Regions from separate parts of the Streptomyces sp. NPDC048523 genome, predicted to be linked through region 2. Evidence: riboswitches for the same ligand, from Rfam matches in the RefSeq annotation. Region 2 holds a riboswitch; each other region holds the start of a gene.

Region 1 (6,286 bases), on a different contig from region 2:
CCGCTACGGACTGCGCGTCCCGGACGACCTGCTGATCGTCTGCTGCAGCGAGTCCACCGTGTACGCCAGCACCGAGCCGCCCGTCACCACGCTCTCCCTCAAGCCCCGCCGCATCGGCACGGCCGTGATCCAGCTCCTCATCGATGCCATCGAAGGGGTCGCATCGGACCAACCGGTCGAGCAGGTGATACCGACGGAGCTGATCGTGCGCACCTCGTCCCAGCGGCGGGCCCCGCGCACGACGGTCAGCCCGCCACGGTCGCCCGAGGAGGAGTAGCCGGGAGACGGTCGGCGGGGTCGAAGCCCGGTCCAAACGGGGCGAATGCCGCGATGAACAGGAGTCTTGCTCCGATTCACCACCCCTGGGTCATCACATGGCGCGATCCGCATTCCTATGATGGGCCCACGACACCGCGGGCCGCTGCGACCAGGCAGTCCGAAGCGGTGCAGATGCGGCGCGATGGTGGAGGGGTCTGATGACTCAGGGGGCCGGTCAGGGACCCGAGGTGGAGCGCACGGCGGTGCTGCGCGACTTCCGGGTGCCCGCGTACGTCAACGAGACCGGTCCGTACGGCCACAGCACGCACCCCGGCGACGTCGTCCCGGCCCAGGATGCCTACCCGGAGGGATACACCCCCACCGAGCAGGACCTGCCGGTCATCGACCACGGTGACGGGCTCCAGACGGCCGCCGACCCCGCCGAGCGGGCGGAAGAGGGTCCCGGCCCGCTGTTCGTCGTCGGCGACGTCCACGGCTACCTCGACGAACTGATGGCCGCACTCCACGAGAAGGGTCTCGTCGACGCCGCGGGCAACTGGTGCGCGGGCACCGCCCGGCTGTGGTTCCTCGGCGACTTCACCGACCGCGGGCCCGACGGCATCGGCGTCATCGACCTCGTCATGCGGCTGTCCGCGGAGGCCGCGGCGGCGGGCGGCTACTGCAAGGCCCTCATGGGCAACCACGAGCTGCTGCTGATCGGCGCCAAGCGGTTCGGCGACACGCCGGTCAACTCCGGCGCGGGCACCGCCACCTTCCAGGCGGCCTGGCTGCTCAACGGCGGGCAGAAGACCGACATGGACCGCCTCCAGGACCACCACCTGCAGTGGATGTCCCGCCTGGACGCCGTCGAGGAGGTCGACGGACATCTGCTGGTGCACTCCGACACCACCGCCTACCTCGACTACGGCGACTCGATCGAGGCGGTCAACGACACCGTCCGCGAGACCATCACGCGCAATGACGCGGACGAGGTCTGGGACCTGTTCCGCAAGTTCACCAAGCGTTTCTCCTTCCGTGACGAAGGCGGCGCCGACCATGTGCGCTCCCTGCTCGACACATACGGCGGCACCCGCATCGTGCACGGCCACAGCCCGATCCCCTATCTGCTCGGCGAAGTGGGCTCCGAGGACGACAAGGAGGATTCCGGCCCGGTGGTCGAGGGACCGCACGTCTACGCCGACGGACTGGCCATCGCGATGGACGGCGGGGTGACCATGGCCGGAAAACTGCTGGTCCAGCAACTGCCCCTGGATATCTGACCCTTCACAGGGCAAACATTCCCCCAGGACGGACCGACCGTCGACCGCGCAGGCCAGAGGCCAATTTCTGGAAACCCCCTGTCACCCTGTGCCGTGCCCGCTCTACCATCTGCTTATCCGTAGCAGGCTCCCCTCCGTTTCTGCCCGACGGCTCGTTCGCATGCGAGCCCCAAGCCCTACGGAGCATCGGGGGATGCACATGAACAGCGTTCCGCAGCACCTGCACAGCGAGGACCGCCAGGAGTACGAGCGGATCCTCGACGAGGCGCTGCGCTCCGCACCACACCGTCCCGAACTGGCCGCGGTCGGACAGCGGCTGAATCCCGAACAGCTGCGCACCATGGCCCTCAACGCCACCGCGCTCATCACGGCGGCCGCGGCGACCGAGTACCAGCACTACGTGAAGGTCCGCGAGGAACAGCGCCGCCCGTCGACGCCGTCCACCCTGTCGTCCGTCCACGAACCCCGCCCCGCGGATTCGGGCACGGGTGCGATGGGGCTCGCCACCACCATGGGAGAGGTCGCCGAGAACGCCGGTGCGGGCGCCGTCGCCGTCGCCGCCGTTCTGACGCCCGTCCTCGCCGGAATCGCCGCGGCGATCTTCCTGCTCGTGGGTTACGTCCTCCAGATGCTCAGCCCACCGCCGGCGTTCGCCCACGCCATGATCACTATCGGATGGGTGTTCGGCGCCCTGACCGCGGCCGCGATCCTGGTCGCCGCCTGCGGCCTGCTGCTCACCGCACTGCACAACCGGCCCTCGCCGGACGCGGCGTACGGCGAACTCAGCGAGGAGGTGGCACGGGCGAAGGACGCCTGGCGCGAGGCCCTGCTGGAACGCGGCCTGCTCCCCTTCCTCAGAGACGCCCTCGCCGATCCCGGCACCGCCGCACTGCACCACACGGCACCGCCCGCACCGCCCAGCCGGATGCCCAGCCTCGGCTACGACCGCCCGGGCTTCAGCAGCCCGGACGACGGAGCCTCCGGTGCCCGCCCGAGCTTCACCAGCCCGGACTACACCAGCCCGGACTTCGGGGGGCCGGAACACCAGCCGGAGTAACTCCCGGCAGTCCCTCGGCTTGCGCCCCCACCGCGGGGAGCGCAAGCCGAAGACCCGGCCACGGGCCACCCGCCGACGGCTCGCCTACATCAGTCGGCGATCGGCAGATAGACCCGGTTGCCCGCCGCCGCGAACTCCTTCGACTTCTGCGCCATCCCCTCCTCGATCTCCTCCTGACTGCCGCCGTGACGGCGGCGGATGTCCTGGGAGATCTTCATCGAGCAGAACTTCGGCCCGCACATGGAGCAGAAGTGGGCCGTCTTGGCCGGTTCGGCCGGGAGGGTCTCGTCGTGGAACTCCCGGGCCGTGTCGGGGTCGAGGGCCAGGTTGAACTGGTCCTCCCAGCGGAACTCGAAGCGGGCGTCGGAGAGGGCGTCGTCCCACTCCTGGGCGCCTGGGTGTCCCTTGGCGAGGTCGGCCGCGTGGGCGGCGATCTTGTAGGTGATGACACCCGTCTTGACGTCGTCACGGTTGGGCAGGCCCAGGTGCTCCTTGGGCGTGACGTAGCAGAGCATCGCGGTGCCCCACCAGGCGATCATCGCGGCACCGATGCCGGAGGTGATGTGGTCGTAGGCCGGCGCGACGTCGGTGGTCAGCGGGCCGAGCGTATAGAACGGAGCTTCATCGCAGATCTCCTGCTGAAGGTCGATGTTCTCCTTGATCTTGTGCATCGGGACGTGTCCCGGGCCCTCGATCATGGTCTGTACGTTGAAACGCTTCGCGATCCGGTTGAGTTCCCCGAGCGTGCGCAACTCCGCGAACTGCGCCTCGTCGTTGGCGTCCGCGATCGAGCCGGGCCTGAGGCCGTCGCCCAGCGAGTACGTGACGTCGTAGGCGGCGAGGATCTCGCACAGTTCCTCGAAGTTCTCGTACAGGAACGACTCCTTGTGATGCGCGAGGCACCAGGCCGCCATGATCGAGCCGCCGCGCGAGACGATGCCCGTCTTGCGGTTCGCGGTCAGAGGTACGTACGCCAGGCGCACGCCCGCGTGGACCGTCATGTAGTCCACGCCCTGCTCGGCCTGCTCGATGACCGTGTCCTTGTAGATCTCCCAGGTCAGCTCCTCGGCGCGACCGTCGACCTTCTCGAGAGCCTGGTAGAGCGGCACCGTGCCGATGGGGACGGGGGAGTTGCGCAGCACCCACTCGCGGGTGGTGTGGATGTTGCGGCCGGTGGACAGGTCCATGACCGTGTCGGCTCCCCACCGGGTCGCCCAGGTCATCTTCTCGACCTCCTCCTCGATGGAGGAGGTCACCGCGGAATTGCCGATGTTGGCGTTGACCTTCACCAGGAACCGCTTGCCGATGATCATCGGCTCGATCTCCGGGTGGTTGACGTTCGCCGGCAGCACCGCGCGCCCCGCCGCGATCTCCTCACGCACGACCTCGGGAGAGACGTTCTCCCGGATGGCCACGTACTCCATCTCCGGTGTGACCTCGCCGCGGCGGGCGTAGGCGAGCTGCGTGACCGCCTTGCCGTCACGGCTACGGCGCGGCTGGCGGGACCTCCCCGGGAAGACCGCGTCGAGGTTGCGGAGACCACCCCGCGGTGAGGTGTGCTTGATCCCGTCGTCCTCCGGGCGCATGGGACGGCCCGCGTACTCCTCGGTGTCCCCGCGGGCGATGATCCAGTTCTCCCGCAGTGGCACGAGGCCCCGGCGGACGTCCGTCTCGGTGAGCGGATCGGTGTACGGGCCCGACGTGTCGTACAGCGTGACCGACTGCCCGTTGGTGAGGTGCACCTGACGGACCGGCACCCGCAGATCGGGGCGAGAGCCCTCGATGTACGCCTTGTGCCAGCCGGTGGACTTCCCGGCCTCCCCGTCGAGCTGGTCGGAGGCAGGCGTGCGCGCGTCCTTGATGGTCATGAGACCTACTCCCTACGCCGGCATTACCCGGTAACAGGTTCGGCGGTCGACGCAGCGGCTTCCGTCTGCCGACGCTTCGTGGGGAACATCACTCGGTCGAGATGACGTTCCACGTGAAACATCGCTGGGACGGAGGTCAGCGCCCTCTCAGCCCGGTGCTCCGAGCTCCCGCGTGTACAAAGGTGGCTCCACGCTAGCGTCACTTCGGGCGCGGTGAACAGAGGGCCCCTGTCGTTCTTGCGATGATCGGTCGGTGACCACGACGCATCAGCCTCCTTACCCGCCTCCCGAGCCTCCGCGCCGACCGGGCTCCGGAAACGGCCTTGGGCCCGGCCCCGGCAGCAGTTCCCGCGGCGGCTTCGGAGACGGCCGGGGCGGCCGCCTGGCCGGTGAGACCGGCGGCCGGCGCGAGCATGAACATGAGCACGATGGCGGCTATGGCGGCGGTCACGGCTACGGCCACGGGCAGGGCGCGAGTCACGGCGGCCTGGGCAGCGATGGCAGCCTGGGGGGTGGCGACGGCGGCCATGGCGGCGAGGGACACGGGCAGGGTTCCGGTGACGGGCAGGGTTCCGGTGACGAGCGAGGTCCCGGTGACGCGCACGGGCATGGGAGCGGGCCCGGTTCCGGCGGTGGGCACGGCCACTCGCACAGTCATGGCCATGGACCGGCAACTCCCGTATCCAAGCACCTGCGCAAGGTCATCGCGGCGATCCTCATCCCGTTCGGCGTAGCCGTGATGGTGGGGCTCGCGGTGCTGTGGCCCGGCGGCGCCCCGGCACACGAACGCACCGGAGTCGGCTTCGACCGGCAGACCCAGCAGGCCACGGTCACCAAGGTCGTGAGTGTCAGCTGCAAGTCGGTGAACGCCTCGGGTGAGGCCCCCACCGGGGACACCTCAACCGCCGAGGGCTCCTCCGCCGAGCAACGGGCGAACGGCACCTGCAAGAAGGCGACGATCCGGGTCGACACCGGCGACGACAAGGGCCGCACCTTCACGGAGATCGTCCAGCCGGACCAGTCACGGCAGTTGCACGAGGGCGAGAAGGTCGTGGTCGCGTACGAGCCCTCCGCGCCCAGGGACTTGCAGTACTCGGTCGCCGACGTGAACCGCAGGTTCCCGATGGGGCTGCTCGCCAGTATCTTCGCGCTCGCCGTCGTGGTCGTCGGGCGGCTGCGCGGAGTCATGGCGCTGGTCGCGCTGGCCATCAGCTTCATGGTGCTGAACTTCTTCATCCTGCCCGCGATCCTCCAGGGCTCGAACCCACTGCTCGTGGCGGTGATCGGGGCGAGCGCCATCATGCTGATCGCCCTCTATCTGTGCCACGGTCTGTCGGCCCGGACCTCCGTGGCGGTACTGGGGACGCTGATCTCGCTGGTGCTGATCGGTACCCTCGGCTCGCAGTTCATCGGCTGGGCAGCGCTGACGGGCAACACGGACGACAACACCGGGCTCATCCACGGCCTGTACCCGTCGATCGACATGAGTGGTCTGCTGCTCGCCGGCGTCATCATCGGCTCGCTCGGTGTCTTGGACGACGTGACGGTCACGCAGACCTCGGCGGTCTGGGAGCTGCACGAGGCCAACCCGACGATGGGCTGGCGGGGGCTGTACCGCGCGGGTATCCGGATCGGCCGCGACCACATCGCGTCCGTCGTCAACACCCTCGTCCTCGCCTACGCCGGCGCGGCGCTGCCGCTGCTGCTGCTCTTCTCGATCGCGCAGTCCAGCGTGGGGGGCGTGGCCAACAGCGAGTTGGTGGCGGAGGAGATCGTGCGCACGCTGGTCGGCTCGATCGGCCTCGTTGCCTCGGTACCGGTCA
Region 2 (6,286 bases):
GCCTTGCGTCCGTGCTCGGTCGCGATCGGGTTGGGTAGCCATGACCTGGGTGTGGCCGATTCGGCCGTAGATCTCTACAAGCGCGGCCTGGCTCCCCTACTTCTGTTCACGGGAGCCACCAGTCCGACGACGCGGGAACGCATGCCGCGGGGAGAAGCCGTCCACTACCGCGAACGGGCCCTCGAACTCGGCGTTCCCAGCTCAGCCGTGCTCGTGGAGCCCAAGGCCCGCAACACCGGCGAGAACATCCGGTTCTCCAAGGCGGTGCTTGAGGATGCCGGGATTGAGGTCTCCTCGGTGCTTCTCATCAGCAAGCCCTACGAGGAGCGACGCGCGTATGCCACGGCACGCAAGCTCTGGCCCGAGGTCGAGTTCGTCAGCGCGTCCACGCCGATGACGCTTGAGGAGTACGCGGACTCGATCCAGGATGCTCGGTTGGTCATCGACATGCTGGTGGGGGCGTTGCAGCGTCTCTTGGTCTACCCGGAACAGGGGTACATGATCAGCCAGCCGGTACCGGATGACGTGCGTGAGGCGTACGAGCGGCTGTGCCACGAGGGTTTCACCAGCCGACTTCTCGCTACTGACCAGCACTCCGCATGATGCCCCCGTTGCGTGGCTCGGCCCCGGAAGAACGAGAAGCGGCGATGAGTGCGTTCCGCGCGGTGCTCACCACAGACCCCTTGAGCGACGAGGCGCCGCCCATCCGAACGCATCACGGCCACGATCTGTCACCGCTACTTGGCAATTGATCTTCGATCGGTCCTGGGACCTGTTACAGGTTTCTCTACCTCATCAAGGGCCCGCGCAAAGCGCGGGCTGGCCCCTTGGGCCTGGCCCCTCTGCGCCTTCGGCGCCGGGGCCTGGCCCTGGGGCCGCAAGCATGTTACGGCCCAGTTGGTAGAGCCCTAGACGGGCATGGCCACGGTCAGAACGATGCCTCCGGCGGGGGATCGGCCGGCACCGGGATGGAGGGGGCGCCGTTCGAGGCCGCGGGTCCGTAGGGGCGTGCGCAGGGTGCTCCCATCCCGTCCACCATCGACCCAGGCAGAGCCGAGCAGACGCGGCCCATGGCGTCCAGGTCGTTCGTACAGTGGCGCGCTCCACCTGGACGCCATGAACCACGCCCGCTCCACAGTGTGTGGGTCGACGGCGGACGGGATGGGAGCTGGGGTGAGTGGTGGGTGAAGCAGGTCGCGAGGCGGCCACCCTCAATCTGTAGGAACGACTCTCAACTGCCTTCGCGGTGATCCACTATGGATGGATGGACGCGGGGGTGGCAGCGGTTATTGCTGGTGTGGCTGGCATGGTCGGCGCACTCGGAGGCGCTGTGGCTGGAGGTGTAGCCGCAGTGCGCGGGGCGCGAATCGGCGCAGAGAAGACCTCTGCGGCTCTCCTGAAGCAGACGCAGGATCAGGCAGAGATTGAACACCGTCATTGGGCGCGGGAGCATCGACGGTCGGCGTGTTCACAGCTCATGGAGCATTACTCGGAGCTGACTGGAGCCTTGGCGCGGTCGGTAGGCGCTCTTGGACGCGGGGAACTGCCCGCTGACGAACATCACCAGGCCGTGGACACTCTGTCGGTCTCCATGGCACCGGTGAGCCGTCAACTGGATCTGTGGGGACCACCTGAGCTACGCAGCGCAGTGGGTGAGCTCATGGCTACAGTGATGGCTGCCGTCTACCTGATGAAGGAGTGGGCTCACGCCGTCGAAACATCGGCGCCCGACATAGCAGTACGCCAGGCGTGTTACGAGCACCTTGAGCTTGGGCCCACGTACAACTCGTTCGTTGCTATTGCGGGTGAAGTACTACGCAACCCAACGTAGAGGCTGCTCGGCGGGACGGACGCAGGGAACTGTCAAGCCACTGATTGATGTCTGACATCAACGGCTGACACCAACAGCAGCGGACACGCGTGTACGAGAGCAGCCCCCAACGGTCGAGAGAACCTCACCAGATTAGGGTCTCGCCACTTCCCATGGGGCCCGTGATCGACCTGATAAGGATGACGTCAAACCGCAAATTCTGTGTACCGCACGGGGTCGTACTCCACCAACTAGCGGCCCCGTGGGCTCAACTTGGGCATTGAGAATCATTCGACCTCTGACTCAGCGGATCACTAGAACTCTGGTTGCAGGGTTTCCTTGATCCTGTGTCAAGTCGGATTGCAGTCCGGCGGGGTTGGTCAAGTATCGGTTCGGGTCGTACACCAGAGCAAAAATACCCCGACAGTCTGGATGCTTTGCGTATCTGTTCCAGTCAATTGCAAGTTCTTCGCCCACTCTCCTATCGGTAAGTGATTCACGTGTCATCTTCGTCTCGACAACAATGCCAACTGTTGGCAGGAGGAAGTCAACCCGAGACCGGCCGCCTCCATGCTCCGGTACGTAGTCCTCTGGGCGGACATCGTCGTACATCAAACGAAGACAAGCACCCACCAGCACCTGTAGATCTTCTTCCTTTTGGATCGTGGGTGGTGGCACGTTCGGCTTCTTTGAGTTTTGCAAGGACTGCAAAAAACTCGGGAACCTGGTGAACGCTTCTGCGATTTCCGCCAGCAGTGGGGAGACCTCGGCGACTGTGTAGATCTCCGCCTGAAGCAGTGAGCGTTGAGTGTGGAAACATTCGAGGAAAGTCGAAGAATACGGATGGGACCACTTCGGAAATGGCGAATCTGGCGATGTGGGATCGTAGAATTGGTTCACTTCTAGAGGCTTTGCAAGGAACGACTTGATTCGTTTGATAACCGCGCCGCCTTCGTACATATCTTTGAACTGCTCGCGGGAAATCTCTGAGATGAGGGGGGTGGCTCGCACGTACCAAGACTGATACCTCTCCTGCCCTGCCCTTAGCTCGTCTCGCGTTACAGTTCCTCGCTGTTGCCATTTAGAAACAAGTGATTCGATTTCGTAGGCCTCATCGACCAGTCGTTCGATTTCTGCACGCCTATTTGTCGACATCATTGCGACGGCACCTTCCTCTCAATGGATCATTAGCATCCCAGACGGCACCGACATCGAGGGGTCGACCGGAAGGCCAGCATGGTCGAGACGGGACTACCTCGGGGTTCTGGCAGTTGAAGGCATGGCTAAGTCCTGGGCCGTCCCTGGGCCGTCCCTGGGCCGTCCGAAGCCGACCAACGTCGACAGTCGGCACCCACGGGTGACCACCCCCACCCCGCTCTGGCCTGGGCTCCGCGAGTTGATCTGCCACACTGGAAGGGTTATGCCTGCACCCGGAGAACTCACTTTCATCGCCCCCCGCGGAGCCAAGAAGCCGCCGCGGCATCTCGCCGACCTCACGCCCGCCGAGCGCAAGGAGGTCGTGGCCGGGATCGGGGAGAAGCCGTTTCGTGCGAAGCAGCTCTCGCAGCACTACTTCGCGCGGTACGCGCACGACCCGGCGCAGTGGACGGACATCCCGGCGGGCTCGCGCGGCAAGCTCCAGGAGGCGTTGCTTCCCGAGCTGATGACCGTCGTACGGCATCTGTCGACCGACCAGGGGACCACGCGCAAGACGCTGTGGCGGCTGTTCGACGGGACGCTCGTGGAGTCGGTGCTGATGCGGTACCCGGACCGGGTGACCATGTGCATCAGCTCGCAGGCGGGCTGTGGCATGAACTGCCCCTTCTGTGCCACCGGGCAGGCCGGGCTCGATCGCAATCTGTCCACCGCCGAGATCGTGCATCAGATCGTGGACGGGATGCGGGCGCTGCGGGACGGGGAGGTTCCGGGCGGGCCCGCTCGGCTGTCCAACATCGTCTTCATGGGCATGGGTGAGCCGCTCGCCAACTACAAGCGTGTCGTCGGCTCCATTCGCGCGCTCACCGATCCCGCCCCCGACGGGCTCGGGCTCTCGCAGCGCGGTATCACCGTGTCGACCGTCGGGCTGGTGCCCGCGATCCAGCGGTTCTCCGACGAGGGCTTCAAGTGCCGGCTCGCGATCTCCCTGCACGCCCCCGACGACGAACTGCGCGACACCCTCGTCCCCGTGAACACGCGGTGGAAGGTGCGCGAGGTCCTCGACGCCGGGTTCGAGTACGTCGAGAAGAGCGGGCGCCGGCTGTCCATCGAGTACGCGCTGATCCGGGACATCAACGACCAGGCGTGGCGCGGTGACCGGCTGGGACGGCTGCTCAAGGGCAAGCCGGTACACGTCAACCTCATCCCGCTGAACCCGACTCCGGGGTCCAAGTGGACCGCCTCCCGGCCCGAGGACGAGAAGGCCTTCGTGGAGGCCATCGCCGCCCACGGTGTGCCGGTGACGGTCCGGGACACCCGTGGGCAGGAGATCGACGGGGCCTGTGGCCAGCTCGCGGCCACCGAGCGGTAGTCTGACGACCGTACGTACGTACATCTTCATATCCGACAGGGGAGCGCCACAGCGCTGAGAGTGCGGCAATCGGGCCGCAGACCCTCTGAACCTCGCCCAGGTCATTCTGGGTAGGAAGTTCGGTCATCACCGTGAACAACAAGAAGTTCTGTGCTGTCGTCGTCGGCCTGGGCCTGGTCACGCTGTCCGCGTGCGGCTCGTCGTCCGACGACTCCGCAAGCTCCGGCTCCAAGACCGTCACGCTCGTCAGCCACGACTCGTGGGCCGTCTCCAAGAGCGTCCTCGCCGACTTCGAGAAGAAGTCCGGCTACCGGGTCAAGGTCCTGGAGGACGGCGACGCCGGGCAGGCCGTCAACAAGGCGATCCTCACCAAGGACAACCCGCAGGGCGACGTCTTCTTCGGTGTCGACAACACGCTGCTGTCCCGCGCGCTCGACAACGGCCTCTTCCAGCCGTACGAGGCCAAGGGCGCCGATCGGATCAAGACCGGGTACCGGGTCGACGGGGACAAGGTCACGCCCATCGACACCGGTGACATCTGCGTCAACTACGACAAGGCCTACTTCACCGCGCACAAGCTCCAGCCGCCGACGTCGTACGACGATCTGATCAAGCCCGCCTACAAGAACCTCCTCGTCACCGAGAACGCCTCCACCTCCTCGCCGGGCCTCGGCTTCCTCCTCGGCACGGCCGCGAAGTACGGAGACGACGGCTGGCAGGGTTACTGGAAGAAGCTCAAGGCCAACGGCGTCAAGGTCGTCGACGGCTGGGAGCAGGCCTACAACGAGGAGTTCTCCGGTTCCGCCGGGGGCAAGAAGGCGAAGGCCGACCGGCCGCTCGTCGTGTCGTACGCCTCCTCGCCGCCCGCCGAGGTGATCTACGCCGACCCGAAGCCGAAGACCGCCCCCACCGGGGTCGCGCAGGGCACCTGCTTCCGGCAGATCGAGTACGCCGGACTGCTGAGCAACGCGAAGAACACCAAGGGCGGCAAGGCCCTCGTGGACTTCCTGCTCACCAAGGAGTTCCAGCAGGACATGCCGCTCAACATGTTCGTCTATCCGGTCATCGACGGCGCCCAGGTGCCGGCCGAGTTCACCGCCTACGGTCCGCAGGCCAAGGATCCCGAGACCATGGACCCGGCGAAGATCGCCGACAACCGTGACGACTGGGTCAAGTCATGGACCTCGCTCGTACTGAAGTAAGGCCCCGCAAGGGCGTCAAGAACGCGGCGGCCCGGCTCGGACTCGTGGCCGTGCCCGTCGCGTTCTTCGCCGTCTTCTTCGCCTATCCCGTCGCCGCGATCGTCACGCGCGGACTCAAGGCGGGCGGGACCTGGCATTTCGGCAGGATCGCCGACGTCCTCGCCCAGCCGGACATCCGGCACGTCCTGTGGTTCACCACCTGGCAGGCGCTCGCCTCCACCGCGCTCACGCTCCTGATCGCGCTCCCCGGCGCGTACGTCTTCGCGCGCTTCGACTTCCCCGGCAAGCAGATCCTGCGGGCCGTGGTCACCGTCCCCTTCGTGCTGCCGACGGTCGTCGTCGGTACGGCCTTCCTGGCGCTGGTGGGACGCGGCGGGCTGCTGGACGACCTGTGGGGCGTACGGCTGGACACCACCGTGTGGGCGATCCTGCTCGCGCATGTCTTCTTCAACTACGCGGTCGTCGTACGGACCGTCGGCGGCCTGTGGGCCCAGTTGGATCCGCGTCAGGAGGAGGCCGCGCGAATGCTGGGCGCGTCCCGGCTCCGGGCCTGGCGGACGGTCACGCTCCCGGCACTCGGGCCCGCCGTGGCCGCCGCCGCTCTCATGGTGTTCCTCTTCACCTTCACCTCCTTCGGCGTGGTGCAGATCCTCGGCGGGCCGACCTTCTCGACCCTCGAAGTGGAGATCTACCGGCAGACCTCCGAGATCTTCGACCTGTCCACGGCCGCCGTGCTGACGCTGATCC
Region 3 (6,286 bases), on a different contig from region 2:
CCAACCAGATCAGGGAAATTTGCCCGTTTTGTCGACTTGTTGTCCATCCTTCGGACACCGGGCCGATCATGCGACCGGCCTCCCCGGTCGGCACCGGCCCGTCACCGCGTGTCACGCAACCGCTTCGCGAACTCCGCGGCGGCCGCGCCCGGATCGTCGGCCTCGGTGATCGCCCGGACGACCACGACCCGGCGGGCACCGGCCTCCAGGACCTCGTCGAGGTTGCCGAGGTCGATGCCCCCGATGGCGAACCAGGGGCGGTCGGTGCCGAGGGCCGCGGTGTACCGGACCAGGTCGAGACCGGGGGCGTGCCGGCCCGGCTTGGTGGGGGTCGGCCAGCAGGGGCCGGTGCAGAAGTAGTCCACGCCGTCCTGCACGGCGGCCGCGGCGGCCTCCGACTCGGCGTGGGTGGAGCGGCCTATGAGGATGTCGTCGCCAAGGATCGCGCGGGCGGCGGGCACGGGCAGGTCGCCCTGGCCCAGATGCAGTACGTCGGCACCGGCCGCGTGGGCGACGTCGGCCCGGTCGTTGACCGCGAGAAGCTTGCCGTGCCGCGCGCAGGCGTCGGCGAACACCCGCAGATGCTCAAGTTCCTCGGCCGCCTCCATGCCCTTGTCCCGCAGCTGAACGATGTCGACACCGCCGGCCAGGACCGCGTCCAGGAACTCGGCGAGGTCGCCCTGGCGCCTGCGGGCGTCCGTGCACAGGTACACGCGGGCGTCGGCGAGCTGGGTGCGGGCGGTGTCGGGCATGCGTGTGTCTCCCCCGGGTTCGGTGGCGTACGGGCCGTGCCGGACCGTGGCCGTGGCCTCGGTGGTCACGGCCCGTACGCCGGTGTGGTTCGGATCAGACGGCGAGCGCCTGGGCCCGGCGCTTCACCTCCGTGCCGCGATTCTCGCTCAGGGCCTGCGCGGGGGTGCCGGGCAGGCTGTCGTCGGGCGTGAAGAGCCACTCCAGCATCTCTTCGTCGGTGAAGCCGTCGTCCCTCAGGAGCGTCAGGGTCCCGGTCAGGCCCTTGACGACCTTCTGCTCGGCCACGTCGATGAAGGCGGCGGGCACGTGCAGCGCGCGGTTCTCACCACGGCGTACGGCGATGAGCTGGCCCTCCTTGACCAGCTGCCGCACACGCGTCACCTCGACATCGAGCATCTCTGCGATGTCGGGGAGGGTGAGCCAGGCGGGGACGAGAGCATCGATCTTTGCGTCAATCTCGGTCACGGGATTAAGCGTGCCATCCCGCACTGACAGTCGGAAGCCGGGGCACCTCCGACGGGGCGACGGAATGGCTGATCGCCGGGTGCGGTCAGGGTGGCCCAGGGGCCGAAAGAGAGGCCGGCAGCAGGTCAGGGGCATCGAGCAGTACCGGGTCGCGCCACCGGACCAAGCCGCCGGCCGACGCGCCATTGTGATCGCCGGTGGCGTCCGATTGCGCGGCGCCTCGCCCGGAAAGCCCAAGCGTGGCGCCGGCAGGTCAGGGGCATCAGGCACCCCCAGGCCGCGCCGCCGAGCGACCCGGCACCGCAATTCGCCGACCGCGACCCGTCGCCGACACCCTGCCCAGACGGCCGAAAGCGTGACCGCCGGCAGGTCAGGCGCGTCAAGCATCACCCGACTGCGCCGCCGCGACGGAAGGGCCTTGCCCGGGTCACGACACGGTGGTCCGCCTCCGCCGTGGTCGCCGGCGGCGGCATACGGGGTCCGGTCGCCTCGTCGTCCATGTCGGAGGCGACGGAGAAGGCGACGGACTCGTCGCCCTTGCCGGAGGCCTTCACCGGGGCGACCTTGCCGGTGCCATCGCCGACCTCCGTGGCCGGACCGGGCCGCCCACGCCCTCGCCGCTCCGGAATCGCCGGGCCCGGGCCGCCTACGCCGTCGCCGCCTTGAGCGGTCTCGCCGGGTCTGCCAGGAGTTCCGGGTCCATCTCCGTGCCCGCCTCGATCAGGCGGCGGCCCTGGGCCAGGTCGCGGGGCCGGCCCACCGCCAGGAGGGCCACCAGGCGGTTCTCGCGCAGCCAGCACACCGTCCAGGCGGGACCGGACGGCTCGCCGCGCCACAGGGTCGTGTCGGCGGACGCGTGGTGGCCGGCGTACTGGACGAAGCGGCCGAACTGCTCGGACCAGAAGTACGGGACCGGGTCGTAGACCGTGGGGGTCTCGCCCAGGATGTCGGCGGCCACCGTGCGGGGGCCCTGGAGGGCGTTGTCCCAGTGGTGGACCAGCAGGCGCTCGCCGTACCTCGCCGAGGGGAAGGAGGCGCAGTCGCCGACCGCGTAGACGTCCGGCGCGGAGGTGCGCAGCCGGTCGTCGGCGAGGACCTCGCGGTGGGCGCCCAGCTCGATGCCGGAACGGGCGAGCCAGGCCGTGGCGGGCCGGGCGCCGATACCGACCACCACAGCGCCCGCGGCCACCCGGGAACCGTCGTCCAGGACGACCGCGCCCGGCTCGACGCGCTCCACGCGCGCGTTCGTCCGCAGATCGGCCCCGGCGTCGGCGTACCAGGAGGCCATCGGCGCGGCCACCTCGGCGGGCAGCGCGCCCGCGAGGGGCCGGTCGGCGGCTTCCACGACCGTCACCGCGCAGCCCGACTCACGCGCGGCGGTGGCGAACTCGGCGCCGATCCAGCCCGCGCCGACGACCACGATGTCGTGCTGCCGGGCGAGCACGGGGCGCAGCCGCTCGGCGTCGTCGAGGGTGCGCAGCAGATGCACGCCGGGCACGCCCTCCGTGCCGGGCAGCCGGATCGGCTCGGCGCCGGTGGCGATGACCAGGACGTCGTACGGGCAGGGCCCGGCCTCGGTGTCCAGCTCGTGCGCGTCGGGGCGCACGCCCAGTGCCTCGCGGCCGAGCTGCAGTTCGATGCCGAGGGCCTCGAAGTCAAGGTCGAAGGCGGATCCCTCGGCCTTGCCCAGCAGCACGGCCTTGGAGAGCGGCGGACGGTCGTACGGCTGATGGGGCTCCGCGCCGATCAGCGTGACGGTTCCCGTGAAGCCCTGTTCACGCAGGGCGACCGCGGTCTGCACCCCGGCCATGCCCGCGCCGACCACGACCACCCGCCGCTGCGCCTGCGCCTGCATCTGCTCGCTCATTTGATCACCATAGTCACCTGACAATCAGTCAGTCAGGAGTCGTGCTCCGTGACCTGCTCCACAACGCTCGTCCCGCTGCCCGGCTGCGACTCCCACTCCCACGTCTCCTCCAGCCGCACCCGGCCGTCGGGAAGCTCCACGACCGTCGAGACACAGTGCCCGGAGGATGTCGTCCCGTCGGGCTTGAGCTGGACGTACCGGAAGTCGAGACGGTCCCCCGCGCGCGTGCCGACGAGATGGCCGCGTACGACGTCGCCGCCCGCGTACTCGGCCCAGATCTCCCCGTCCTTCTCGTGGTAGGTGAACCGGGTCCGCGTCCCCACCTGACCCGGTGCCTGATCGGCCACCGGGGCGAGGACGAGACCGTCGAGCGAGCGGGACATGGCGCGAGGCTCCCTTACAGCGGCACACGGGCACGGGCTAGGGTGGCCAACGTAGAGCACTCGCGGGAGCCCGGACGCACCGGGCTGAGAGGGAGGCTGGCGGCCTCCGACCGTACGAACCTGATCCGGGTCATGCCGGCGAAGGGAGGGGCTGGACGCCCATGTCCTCACGTACGTCAGACGTCCTCGTCGTCGGGGGCGGCATCATCGGCCTGGTCACGGCCTGGCGGGCCGCGCAGCGCGGTCTCACCACGGCCGTCGTGGACCCCGAGCCGGGCGGCGGGGCCGCCCAGGTGGCCGCCGGGATGCTGGCCGCGGTCACCGAACTGCACTACGGCGAGCAGACCCTGCTGGGCCTGAACCTCGCCTCCGCCCAGCGCTATCCCGCCTTCGTGGCCGAGCTCACCGAACTGACCGGACAGGATCTCGGTTACCGCCGGTGCGGCACGCTCGCCGTCGCCCTGGACGCCGACGACCGCGCCCACCTGCGCGAACTGCACGCGCTCCAGCGGCAGTCGGGGCTGGAGTCGGAGTGGCTGTCCGGCCGGGAGTGCCGTCGGCTGGAGCCGATGCTCGCGCCCGGGGTGCGGGGCGGGCTGCGGGTGGACGGCGACCACCAGATCGATCCGCGCCGCCTCACGCGCGCGTTGCTGGCCGCGTGCGAGCAGGCGGGTGTCGTCTTCCACCGCGCGTGGGCCAAGGGCCTCCGTGTCGCGGGGGACCGGGCCGCGGGGGTCACCACGACTGACGGCGACGAGCTGGGCGGGGGCCAGGTGGTGCTCGCCGCCGGAAGCCTCAGCGGCCGCCTCGAAGGGATCCCCGCGGACGTCCTGCCCCCGGTACGGCCCGTCAAGGGCCAGGTGCTCCGGCTGACCGTTCCTCCGCGCTACGCGCCCTTCCTGAGCCGCACGGTGCGGGCCGTGGTCCGCGGCAGCCAGGTCTATCTGGTGCCGCGGGAGAACGGCGAGCTGGTGATCGGCGCGACCAGCGAGGAGCTGGGGTGGGACACGACGGTGACCGCGGGCGGGGTGTACGAGCTGCTGCGGGACGCCCACGAACTCGTCCCCGGCATCACCGAACTGCCGCTCACAGAGACCCGCGCGGGACTGCGCCCGGGCTCCCCGGACAACGCCCCGCTGCTCGGACCCACGGAACTGGCCGGGCTGGTGCTCGCGACCGGCCACTATCGCAATGGCGTGCTGCTCACGCCGATCACCGGGGACGCCATGGCGCACGTCCTGACGACCGGTGAGCTCCCCGACGTGGCACGCCCGTTCACCCCGAGGCGCTTCGCCGCCACGGAGCTCCTGGAGCAGCCGGTATGAACATCTCCGTCAACGGAGAGCCGAGGGAGTTCGCTCCCGGCACGGCTCTCGACATCGTCGTACGGGCGCTGACGCCGGCGCCCTCCGGGGTGGCCGCCGCGCTCAACGAGACCGTCGTCCCGCGCACGCAGTGGCCCTCGACGCCCCTCGCCGAGGGAGACCGCGTGGAAGTCCTCACCGCCGTCCAAGGAGGCTGACCCATGGCCGACGATCCCTTTGCCATCGGCGGTACGTCCTTCTCGTCCCGGCTGATCATGGGCACGGGCGGCGCGCCCAGCCCGGAGGTGCTGGAGCGGGCGCTGGTCGCCTCCGGCACGGAGCTGACGACGGTCGCGATGCGGCGGGTGAACCCTTCGGTGCACGGCTCGGTGCTGTCCGTGCTGGAGAAGCTCGGCATCCGGGTGCTCCCGAACACGGCGGGCTGTTTCACCGCCGGGGAGGCGGTCCTGACGGCCCGCCTCGCGCGCGAGGCGCTCGGCACGGACCTGGTCAAACTGGAGGTCATCGCCGACGAGCGCACCCTGCTGCCGGACCCCATAGAGCTGCTGGACGCGGCGGAGACGCTGGTCGACGACGGCTTCACGGTGCTGCCGTACACGAACGACGACCCCGTGCTCGCCCGCAAGCTGGAGGACGTGGGCTGCGCGGCGATCATGCCGCTGGGCTCGCCGATCGGCTCCGGCCTCGGCATCCGCAACCCGCACAACTTCCAGCTGATCGTCGAGCACGCGCGCGTGCCGGTGATCCTGGACGCGGGGGCGGGCACGGCGTCGGACGCGGCCCTGGCGATGGAACTGGGGTGCGCGGGTGTGATGCTCGCCTCGGCGGTGACGCGGGCGCAGGAGCCCGAGCTGATGGCGCACGCGATGCGGCACGCGGTGGAGGCGGGGCGGCTGGCGCGGCGGGCAGGGCGGATTCCCCGGCGGCACTTCGCGCAGGCGTCGTCTCCTGCGGAGGGCCTGGCGGCGTTGGATCCGGAGCGGCCGGCTTTTCAGTGAGTCGCACCCAGGGCTGAATGCGTCCGGTGCACCTGCCTCGAGAGGCGCGCGTCCCCCACGTGCGATCCTCGTCACAGCTCGGCTGCAGTACCGCCCCGATCGGGTCGAACCGAATCGACTGTCAGCGGCGGCTCGTACACTCGCCTGCGTGGATACGACCCTTCAGGACCCGCTGGTCGGGCAGGTGCTCGACGGCCGCTACCGCGTGGACGCGCGGATCGCGGTCGGCGGGATGGCCACGGTCTACCGGGCCCTGGACACCCGCCTGGACCGCGTGCTCGCGCTCAAGGTGATGCACCCCGCGCTCGCGGCGGACGGGACCTTCGTCGAGCGGTTCATCCGGGAGGCCAAGTCCGTCGCCCGGCTCGCCCACCCCAACGTGGTGCAGGTCTTCGACCAGGGCACCGACGGGTCGTACGTCTATCTCGCCATGGAGTACGTCGCCGGCTGCACCCTGCGTGACGTGCTGCGCGAGCGCGGGGCCCTGCAGCCGCG

The links. Region 2 has a riboswitch for thiamine pyrophosphate ahead of ACGFWE_RS36120 (thiamine ABC transporter substrate-binding protein). Riboswitches for the same ligand answer to the same signal wherever they lie in the genome.
Region 1: another riboswitch for thiamine pyrophosphate. It lies ahead of thiC (phosphomethylpyrimidine synthase ThiC); the one in region 2 lies ahead of ACGFWE_RS36120 (thiamine ABC transporter substrate-binding protein).
Region 3: another riboswitch for thiamine pyrophosphate. It lies ahead of thiO (glycine oxidase ThiO); the one in region 2 lies ahead of ACGFWE_RS36120 (thiamine ABC transporter substrate-binding protein).

Annotation. Positions count from the first base shown of each region.
Region 1 covers NZ_JBICWQ010000005.1:198,381-204,666, forward strand. The annotation lists gene ACGFWE_RS26470 (LacI family DNA-binding transcriptional regulator) at 1-277, shown strand, start outside; gene ACGFWE_RS26475 (metallophosphoesterase) at 477-1,538, shown strand; gene ACGFWE_RS26480 (hypothetical protein) at 1,732-2,595, shown strand; gene thiC (phosphomethylpyrimidine synthase ThiC) at 2,685-4,463, opposite strand; TPP riboswitch at 4,456-4,645, opposite strand; gene ACGFWE_RS26490 (YibE/F family protein) at 4,951-6,286, shown strand, end outside.
Region 2 covers NZ_JBICWQ010000009.1:112,001-118,286, forward strand. The annotation lists gene ACGFWE_RS36105 (YdcF family protein) at 1-603, shown strand, start outside; gene ACGFWE_RS36110 (hypothetical protein) at 2,114-2,968, opposite strand; gene rlmN (23S rRNA (adenine(2503)-C(2))-methyltransferase RlmN) at 3,231-4,337, shown strand; TPP riboswitch at 4,365-4,472, shown strand; gene ACGFWE_RS36120 (thiamine ABC transporter substrate-binding protein) at 4,469-5,539, shown strand; gene ACGFWE_RS36125 (iron ABC transporter permease) at 5,515-6,286, shown strand, end outside.
Region 3 covers NZ_JBICWQ010000002.1:229,311-235,596, forward strand. The annotation lists gene thiE (thiamine phosphate synthase) at 102-752, opposite strand; gene ACGFWE_RS09980 (Rv2175c family DNA-binding protein) at 847-1,218, opposite strand; gene ACGFWE_RS09985 (hypothetical protein) at 1,605-1,772, opposite strand; gene ACGFWE_RS09990 (FAD-dependent oxidoreductase) at 1,865-3,085, opposite strand; gene ACGFWE_RS09995 (hypothetical protein) at 3,118-3,468, opposite strand; TPP riboswitch at 3,521-3,632, shown strand; gene thiO (glycine oxidase ThiO) at 3,630-4,793, shown strand; gene thiS (sulfur carrier protein ThiS) at 4,790-4,990, shown strand; gene ACGFWE_RS10010 (thiazole synthase) at 4,994-5,791, shown strand; gene pknB (Stk1 family PASTA domain-containing Ser/Thr kinase) at 5,940-6,286, shown strand, end outside.